DNA from 2 places in the Micromonospora sp. WMMD723 genome. Region 1 is predicted to be linked to the other one. Evidence: riboswitches for the same ligand, from Rfam matches in the RefSeq annotation. Region 1 holds a riboswitch; the other holds the start of a gene.
What was found. A riboswitch is a leader RNA that binds a small molecule or an ion and turns the genes downstream of it on or off. The one in region 1 is predicted to bind S-adenosylmethionine.
Positions count from the first base shown of each region.

Region 2: another riboswitch for S-adenosylmethionine. It lies ahead of ACN261_RS23930 (ABC transporter substrate-binding protein); the one in region 1 lies ahead of thrC (threonine synthase).

Region 1 covers NZ_JBMKNR010000001.1:1,370,577-1,373,976, reverse strand. Annotated here, with positions in the region: gene ACN261_RS06290 (DoxX family protein) at 105-554, shown strand; gene ACN261_RS06285 (hypothetical protein) at 613-1,317, opposite strand; SAM riboswitch class I at 1,644-1,779, shown strand; gene thrC (threonine synthase) at 1,788-3,074, shown strand.
Region 2 covers NZ_JBMKNR010000001.1:5,500,100-5,503,499, reverse strand. Annotated here, with positions in the region: gene ACN261_RS23940 (SDR family oxidoreductase) at 1-241, opposite strand, end outside; gene ACN261_RS23935 (winged helix-turn-helix transcriptional regulator) at 362-757, shown strand; SAM riboswitch class IV at 825-937, shown strand; gene ACN261_RS23930 (ABC transporter substrate-binding protein) at 1,205-2,101, shown strand; gene ACN261_RS23925 (amino acid ABC transporter permease) at 2,141-2,935, shown strand; gene ACN261_RS23920 (amino acid ABC transporter ATP-binding protein) at 2,932-3,400, shown strand, end outside.

The DNA.
Region 1 (3,400 bases):
GGTATTGTCTCGCAACGGGATCTTCCCAGAAACAAAGAATTTATCGATTTAACTGCTTCGATGCCTCATCATGAGGGGAAGTAATCCCTTCCATGGAGGTTCCCATGAACGTCTCTCGGCTCGGCGGGCCGACCCTGTCCCTGTACCGCATGGTCATCGGCCTGCTGTTCATGCTGCACGGCCTGTCGTCGGTCTTCGGGTTGTTCGGCGGCAACCCGGTGACCGGCAAGGCCGTCCCGCTCGGCGCTTGGCCGGGCTGGTGGGCCGCGCTGATCCAGCTGGTCTGCGGCGCGCTGGTGCTGGCCGGTCTCTTCACCCGGCCCGCGGCGCTGCTCGCGTCCGGCTCGATGGCGTACGCCTACTTCGTGGTGCACCAGCCGGAGGGCCTGCTGCCACTGCGCAACGGCGGCGAGCTGTCCGCGCTGTTCTGCTGGTCGTTCCTGCTGATCGCGGTCCTCGGCCCGGGTTCCTGGGCGCTCGACACGCTGCTCGGCCGCCGGCGCTCCGACGCCCCGGCGGCCCCGGTCTCCGAGCCCGCCTCGGTGTCGGTCTGACGCGCTGACCCGGGTGGCCGGGACCGCCTCGACCAGGCGGCCCCGGCCATCCGGCCGGTCAGGGGTTGTAGGGAGCGTCGGTGTGGCTCACCTCGGCGAGCGTGCTGCCGGACAGCTTGTAGACCGAGGTGCGCTTGATGTCCAGCTCGGCCATGCCCCGGCTGGGGCTGCGGGTCAACCAGACCACGGTGGCCCGCTGTCCGGCCACGCTCACCGACACGACCGGGGTCCGGTCGCCGAGATCGGTCAGCGCCCGGAACACCGGCAGCCCACCGTTGTTGCGCCACACCGCGACGGTGTAGAAGGTGCCGCTGCCCCCGGAGTTGATCGAGACCACGCCGACCGCGTCGTCCGCGCCGTCGCCGTCGAGGTCGCCGATGCCGCAGGGCTTCTGGAGCGTCACGGTCGCGCCGTCCTCGCCCGACCACTGCCCCTCGCTCAACGGCAGGTAGTCCGGATAGCCGTTGTAGGGCGTCTTGCTGCTACCGAGCCTGGCACCCGCCAGATGAGCGCAGGTCAACGGAGCCTTGACCACCGGTGCCGGGGCAGTGGTGGTGACCGCCGGGGCGGTGGCGGGGGCGCTCTTCTTCTGCGGGGTCGGCTCGACGCCGGTGGGCGTCGGCTCGACCGTGGCCGCGTTCAGCACCGAGGCCGTGGAGGGCTCGGCGGACGGGCCGACCGTCGGTGCCGCCCCGTCCTTCGTGCCCTGCTCACCCCCGCACGCGGTGAGCAGGCAGACCAGGGCGAGACTGGTGAGGCTCAACGGTATCCGTCGCATTGCCGGGGGTCCTCTCTCGACATCAGATCACCCGCACCGTACTGATCGATGGCAATGCCGGTCATCGGCTCCACGGCCCGCCCGGGTCGGCCTGTCGGAGCGCCGTCAGGGGCCGACCGGGGGGCCGGCGTACGGTTTCTCCGCCCGGTGCTTACGGACGTGTTGAGCTGGAAACTTCCCCGAAACACCGGTGTCGGCCGGGGTGCCCGGCCGATGCCAGGTGACAGGGTGGCCAACGCCATGGTTCACACCGTGGGAAGCAGGCTGGGCGATGGCCGCGAAGCTGCCTAGACTCGGTCTCACAACTGCATACCTCATCCAGAGGGGCTGAGGGATACGGCCCGACGACGCCCCGGCAACCACCCCGCGCGCTCATCGCTGAGCGTCCGGCGGGGCAGGTGCCAATTCCGTCCCCGCCGCAGGGTGCGATGCGGGGAAAGATGAGAGGAATCGACATGACGTCGACGCTCGCCGCCCCCGGTATCGACACCGCCGCCAGCCCCGCCCGTGCCCTGGTCTGCCGCGCCTGCTCCGCCCGCTACCCGCTCGCCGCGCAGCACGCCTGCTACGAGTGTTTCGGCCCGCTGGAGGTCGACTACGACGCCGCCGCGCTGGCGCGCGTCACCCGCGAGCAGATCGAGGCCGGCCCGCAGAACATCTGGCGGTACGCCGCCCTCCTGCCCGCCGGCCAGGACCCGGCCACCCGGGTCACCCTGGACCCGGGGCTGACCCCGCTGGTGGCGGCCCCCCACCTCGCCGCCGAGCTGGGCATCAGCGCGCCGCTGTGGGTCAAGGACGACAGCGCCAACCCGACCCACTCGTTCAAGGACCGGGTGGTCTCGGTGGCGCTCACCGCCGCGAAGGCGCTCGGCTTCGAGCGGTTCGCCTGCGCCTCGACCGGCAACCTGGCCAACTCGGTGGCCGCCCACGCGGCCCGCGCCGGCGCACCCTCGGTGGTCTTCATCCCGGGCGACCTGGAGCAGGGCAAGGTGATCACCACCGCCGTCTACGGCGGCGACCTGGTCGCCATCGACGGCTCGTACGACGACGTGAACCGGCTCTGCGGCGAACTGGTGGAGACCGACGAGTTCGAGGACACCGCCTTCGTCAACGTCAACGTCCGGCCCTACTACGCCGAGGGCTCCAAGACCCTCGGGTACGAGGTGGCCGAGCAGCTCGGCTGGCGCATCCCGGCCCAGGTGGTCATCCCGATGGCCTCCGGCGAACTGCTCACCAAGATTGACAAGGCGTTCACCGAGCTGGTCGAGATCGGCCTGGTCGAGGCCCCGGCCGGGGGCTGGCGGGTGTTCGGCGCCCAGTCGGCCGGCTGCAACCCGATCGCCGCCGCCCTGCACGCCGACACCGACACCATCACCCCGGTCCGGCCGACCGGCATCGCCAAGTCCCTCAACATCGGCGACCCCGCCGCCGGCCTGTACGCCCTGGAGGCGGTGCGGCGTACCGGCGGCTGGATGGAGTACGTCGACGACGACGAGATCCGCGCCGGCATCCGGCTGCTGGCCCGCACCACGGGCGTCTTCGCCGAGACGGCCGGCGGGGTGACCGTGGCGGTGCTGCGCAAGCTGGTCGAGTCCGGCCGGCTCGACCCGACCGCCGAGACGGTCGTCTTCAACACCGGCGAGGGCCTGAAGACCATCGACGCGGTCGCCGGTCAGGTCGGCCCCACCCACCGGATCAAGCCGTCCCTGCGGGCCGCCCGCGACGCCGGCCTCCTCTCCTGAACCCGGCGCGGTGTCGGCCCCCGTGCGCGGTGTCGGCCCCCGCGTCGGCCCGCCCCCGGTCCGTGCCAGGGTGGTCGACCCATCGGGGTGCGGGTTGCGGTGTCAGTCGGCCGGGATACCGCCTCTCCGGCCCCACTGTGTCGATCATGGGCACAGGATGGCCCGAGTGGATCTCTGGGTGACCGGGTTTTCGCGGTGCGTGGTGAAAACCCGCCGGGAAGGACTTGACGGCAGGAACCGGGCGGCGGAAGATGCTCCGTGCGGGAGGGCTTTCGCCGGAGACTTTTCAAGTTCTTGCGACCCAACGCCGGAGGCGTTGTGCGAAC
Region 2 (3,400 bases), 4.1 Mb from region 1:
GGCCGACCTCGCTGCCGGAGACGAACATCAGCTTCTCGGCGTCGGCGAAGGCGGTACGCAGCGAGTCGGGGTCGGTGTAGTCGGCCGCCCGCACCACGACGCCCCGGTCGGCGAGGTCGGCGAGCCGGTCCACGGAGCGGCCGAGGGCCACGACCTGCCCGGCGGGTACGCCCCGGCGCAGCAGGGATTCGACGATCAGGCGGCCCAGGTGGCCGGTGGCCCCGGTGACGACGACGGACATGGCGCTCTCCTTCGGGTGGCGTGCTCTTGTCGTACTCGCCAACGCGCAGGTAGGAGCCGATACTTCCCGGCAGAGAGTAGGCACCTTGAAGTTTGTGACGCACTGATGGAGAGTAAAGAGATGAGACCCGACCCGTTCCAGCGCGACTGCGGCAGCCGGCAGGTCATCGACCGGATCGGTGACCGGTGGAGCGTGCTGGTCGTGCTCACCCTCGCCGACGGCGAACGCCGCTACAGCGAACTGGCCGAGCACATCGACGGGATCAGCCAGAAGATGCTCACCCAGACCCTGCGCGGGCTGGAACGCGACGGCCTGGTCACCCGTACCGTGCACGCCAGCGTCCCGCCCCGGGTCGACTACGCCCTCACCGACCTCGGCCGCAGCCTGCTCGACCTGGTCTCCGGCCTGGAAGCCTGGGCCACCACCCACCTCGCCGAGGTGCAGGCGGCCCGGGTCCGCTACGACGCCGAGGTCCTGGGCCGCCCGACGACCACCGCGCGGGCCGGCCGCCGGTAAGGGGCGGACGTGAGGGCCGTCATAACGGGTGGACGACCGGCCGGTCGCTGCTGCTAGATTTCGGGCAGGTCATGAGCGCCAGCGTCAAGCCCCGGCTCGCTGGCCGGCAACCCTCCGCCACGGTGGGGTGCTCCGGGTGAGGACCAGGCACCGGTGAACGACCCGGTGCAAGCGTGGCCTGGTCACCCCAGGTCGACACCGATCAGGGAGAACCCGTGTCGAACCACCCACCCGGCGACGGCGTCACCGCCGTGACCCGATCCGGCGTCCGGTCCGTCGGCGTCCGGCTGGTCAGGCGGCGGCACGTCGACCTCATGCGGGTGCACAGCGACTCCTGTCGCCGCCGCTAGTCGGACCCCTCTTCCCGTGACACCCCAGCGGGATGCCCGGTGGGCATCCCGTCGGCGGCGCGCGTCCGCCGCCGCCCGACCACCTCCGGAGACACCCGTGCGATTCCTTCCTGCCCTGACCACCCCCCGACTGTTCCGCGCCACCTGGACGCGGGTCGCCGCGCTCGGCGTCGCCGCCCTGCTCGCCGGCACCGCGCTGACCGCCTGCGGCGGCGACTCCGAGGCGGCCGACAACCCGTACGGCCTGCTCCAGCCGGGGTTGCTGCGCGCCGGCACGCTCACCGACGCCCCACCGAACGTCTACCTCAAGGACGGCACGTTCACCGGCTTCGACAACGACCTGCTCGTCGCCGTCGCCGGCAGGGTCGGGCTGAAGGTCGAGTTCGTCGGCACCGACTTCTCGGCGCTGCTGTCCCAGGTCAACAACCGCAAGTACGACGTCGGCAGCTCCTCGATCACCGTCACCGAGGCCCGGAAGAAGACCGTCGACTTCGGCAACGGCTACGACTTCGGCTACTTCGGCCTCGACGTCCCGGCCGGCTCCCCGCTCACCGGCTTCGACCAGCTCGCCGGCAAGCGGGTGGTGGTCGTGCAGGGCACCGTGCAGGACGACTACGCCACCTCCCGCAAGCTCGACCCGGTGCGGGTGCCCGACTACAACGGGGCGATCAACCAGCTCAAGGCCGGCACCGCCGACGCCTGGATCGCCCCCGCCGAGATCGGCGAGAAGTCGGCCGCCGACAGCAACGGCAAGATCACGGTTGCGGCCACGGAGTTGAGCCCGGCCCCCACCGCGTACGCCGTCGCCAAGGGCAACGACGCGCTGCGCGAGGCGTTGGACAAGGGCCTCGACGAGGTCATCGCCGACGGCACCTGGACCCGGCTCCAGCAGCAGTACTACCCGGGTCGGCCGATCCCGGCCGGCTTCACCCCCGGCAGCGGCGACGTCACCGCCCCGGGCGCGGCGACGCCGTCGGCGTCGGCCACCTCCTGACGGTACGACCAGACCAGCGAGCGGGGCGGTAGGAGAACCATGGATCCGTTGAGCACCCTGTGGGAGACCTTCTTCGACGGGGACGCCATGCGCGAGGCGCTGCCCGAGATGCTGACCGTCGGGCTGCCCAACACGCTGATCCTGGCGGTCTCCGCCGCCCTGCTCGGCTCGGTGCTGGGCATGGCGCTGGCCGTGGCGGGCATCTCCCGTACCCGGTGGTTGCGCTGGCCGGCCCGGGTCTACACCGACGTGTTCCGGGGCCTGCCGGCCGCCGCCACCATCCTGCTGATCGGCGTCGGCCTGGCCCCGCTCGGCATGCAGGTGTGGGGCCCCAACCCGTACCCGCTGGGCATCCTGGCGCTGTCGCTGATCGCCGCCGCGTACATCGGGGAGATCTTCCGATCCGGTATCCAGAGCGTGGAGGCCGCGCAGCTGGAGGGGGCCCGCGCGCTGGGCTTCTCCTGGGGTGAGGCGATGCGCCTGGTGATCGTCCCGCAGGGCGTACGCCGGGTGCTGCCGGCCTGGGTGAACCAGCTGATCGCGCTGATCAAGGACTCCAGCCTGGTCTACTTCCTCGGCCTGCTGGCCAGCCAGCGGGAGCTGTTCCGGATCGGGCAGGACTACGCGGCCAACACCGGCAACCAGTCGGCGCTGCTGCTGGCCGGCCTGTGCTACCTGCTACTGACCGTGCCGCTGACGCACGCGGTCAACGCCATCGACCGCCGGCTGCGCCAGGGTCGGACAGCCACCGTCGACCCTGACGACGACGGCGGGCTGGCCCTGGCCGGCGCGACCGTTCCACCACCACGCCCCACCCGGGAGGACCCCCGATGAGCACCGGCACCGCGACCACCACCTCGGTCAGCCTCGGCCTGCGCGACGTGCACCTGGCCTTCGGGACGAACCGGGTGCTGCGCGGCGTCGACCTGGACGTCGCCCGGGGCGCCACGGCCTGCGTCATCGGCCCGTCCGGCTCCGGCAAGTCCACCCTGCTGCGCACCGTGAACCGGCTGATCGAACCGGACTCCGGTGACGTCCTGCTCGACGGGCGCAGCGTGCTGCGCGACGACCCGGACGCCCTGCGGCAGCGCGTCGGGATGGTCTTCCAGCAGTTCAACCTGTTCCCGCACATGACCGTGCTGCGCAACATCACCCTGGCGTTGCGCCGGCTCAAGAAGCTGCCCGAGGAGGAGGCGGTGGCGCTGGCCCGTTCCCAGTTGGCGCTGGTCGGCCTCGCCGCCAAGGCCGACTCCCGGCCCGCCCACCTCTCCGGCGGGCAGCAGCAGCGGGTCGCGATCG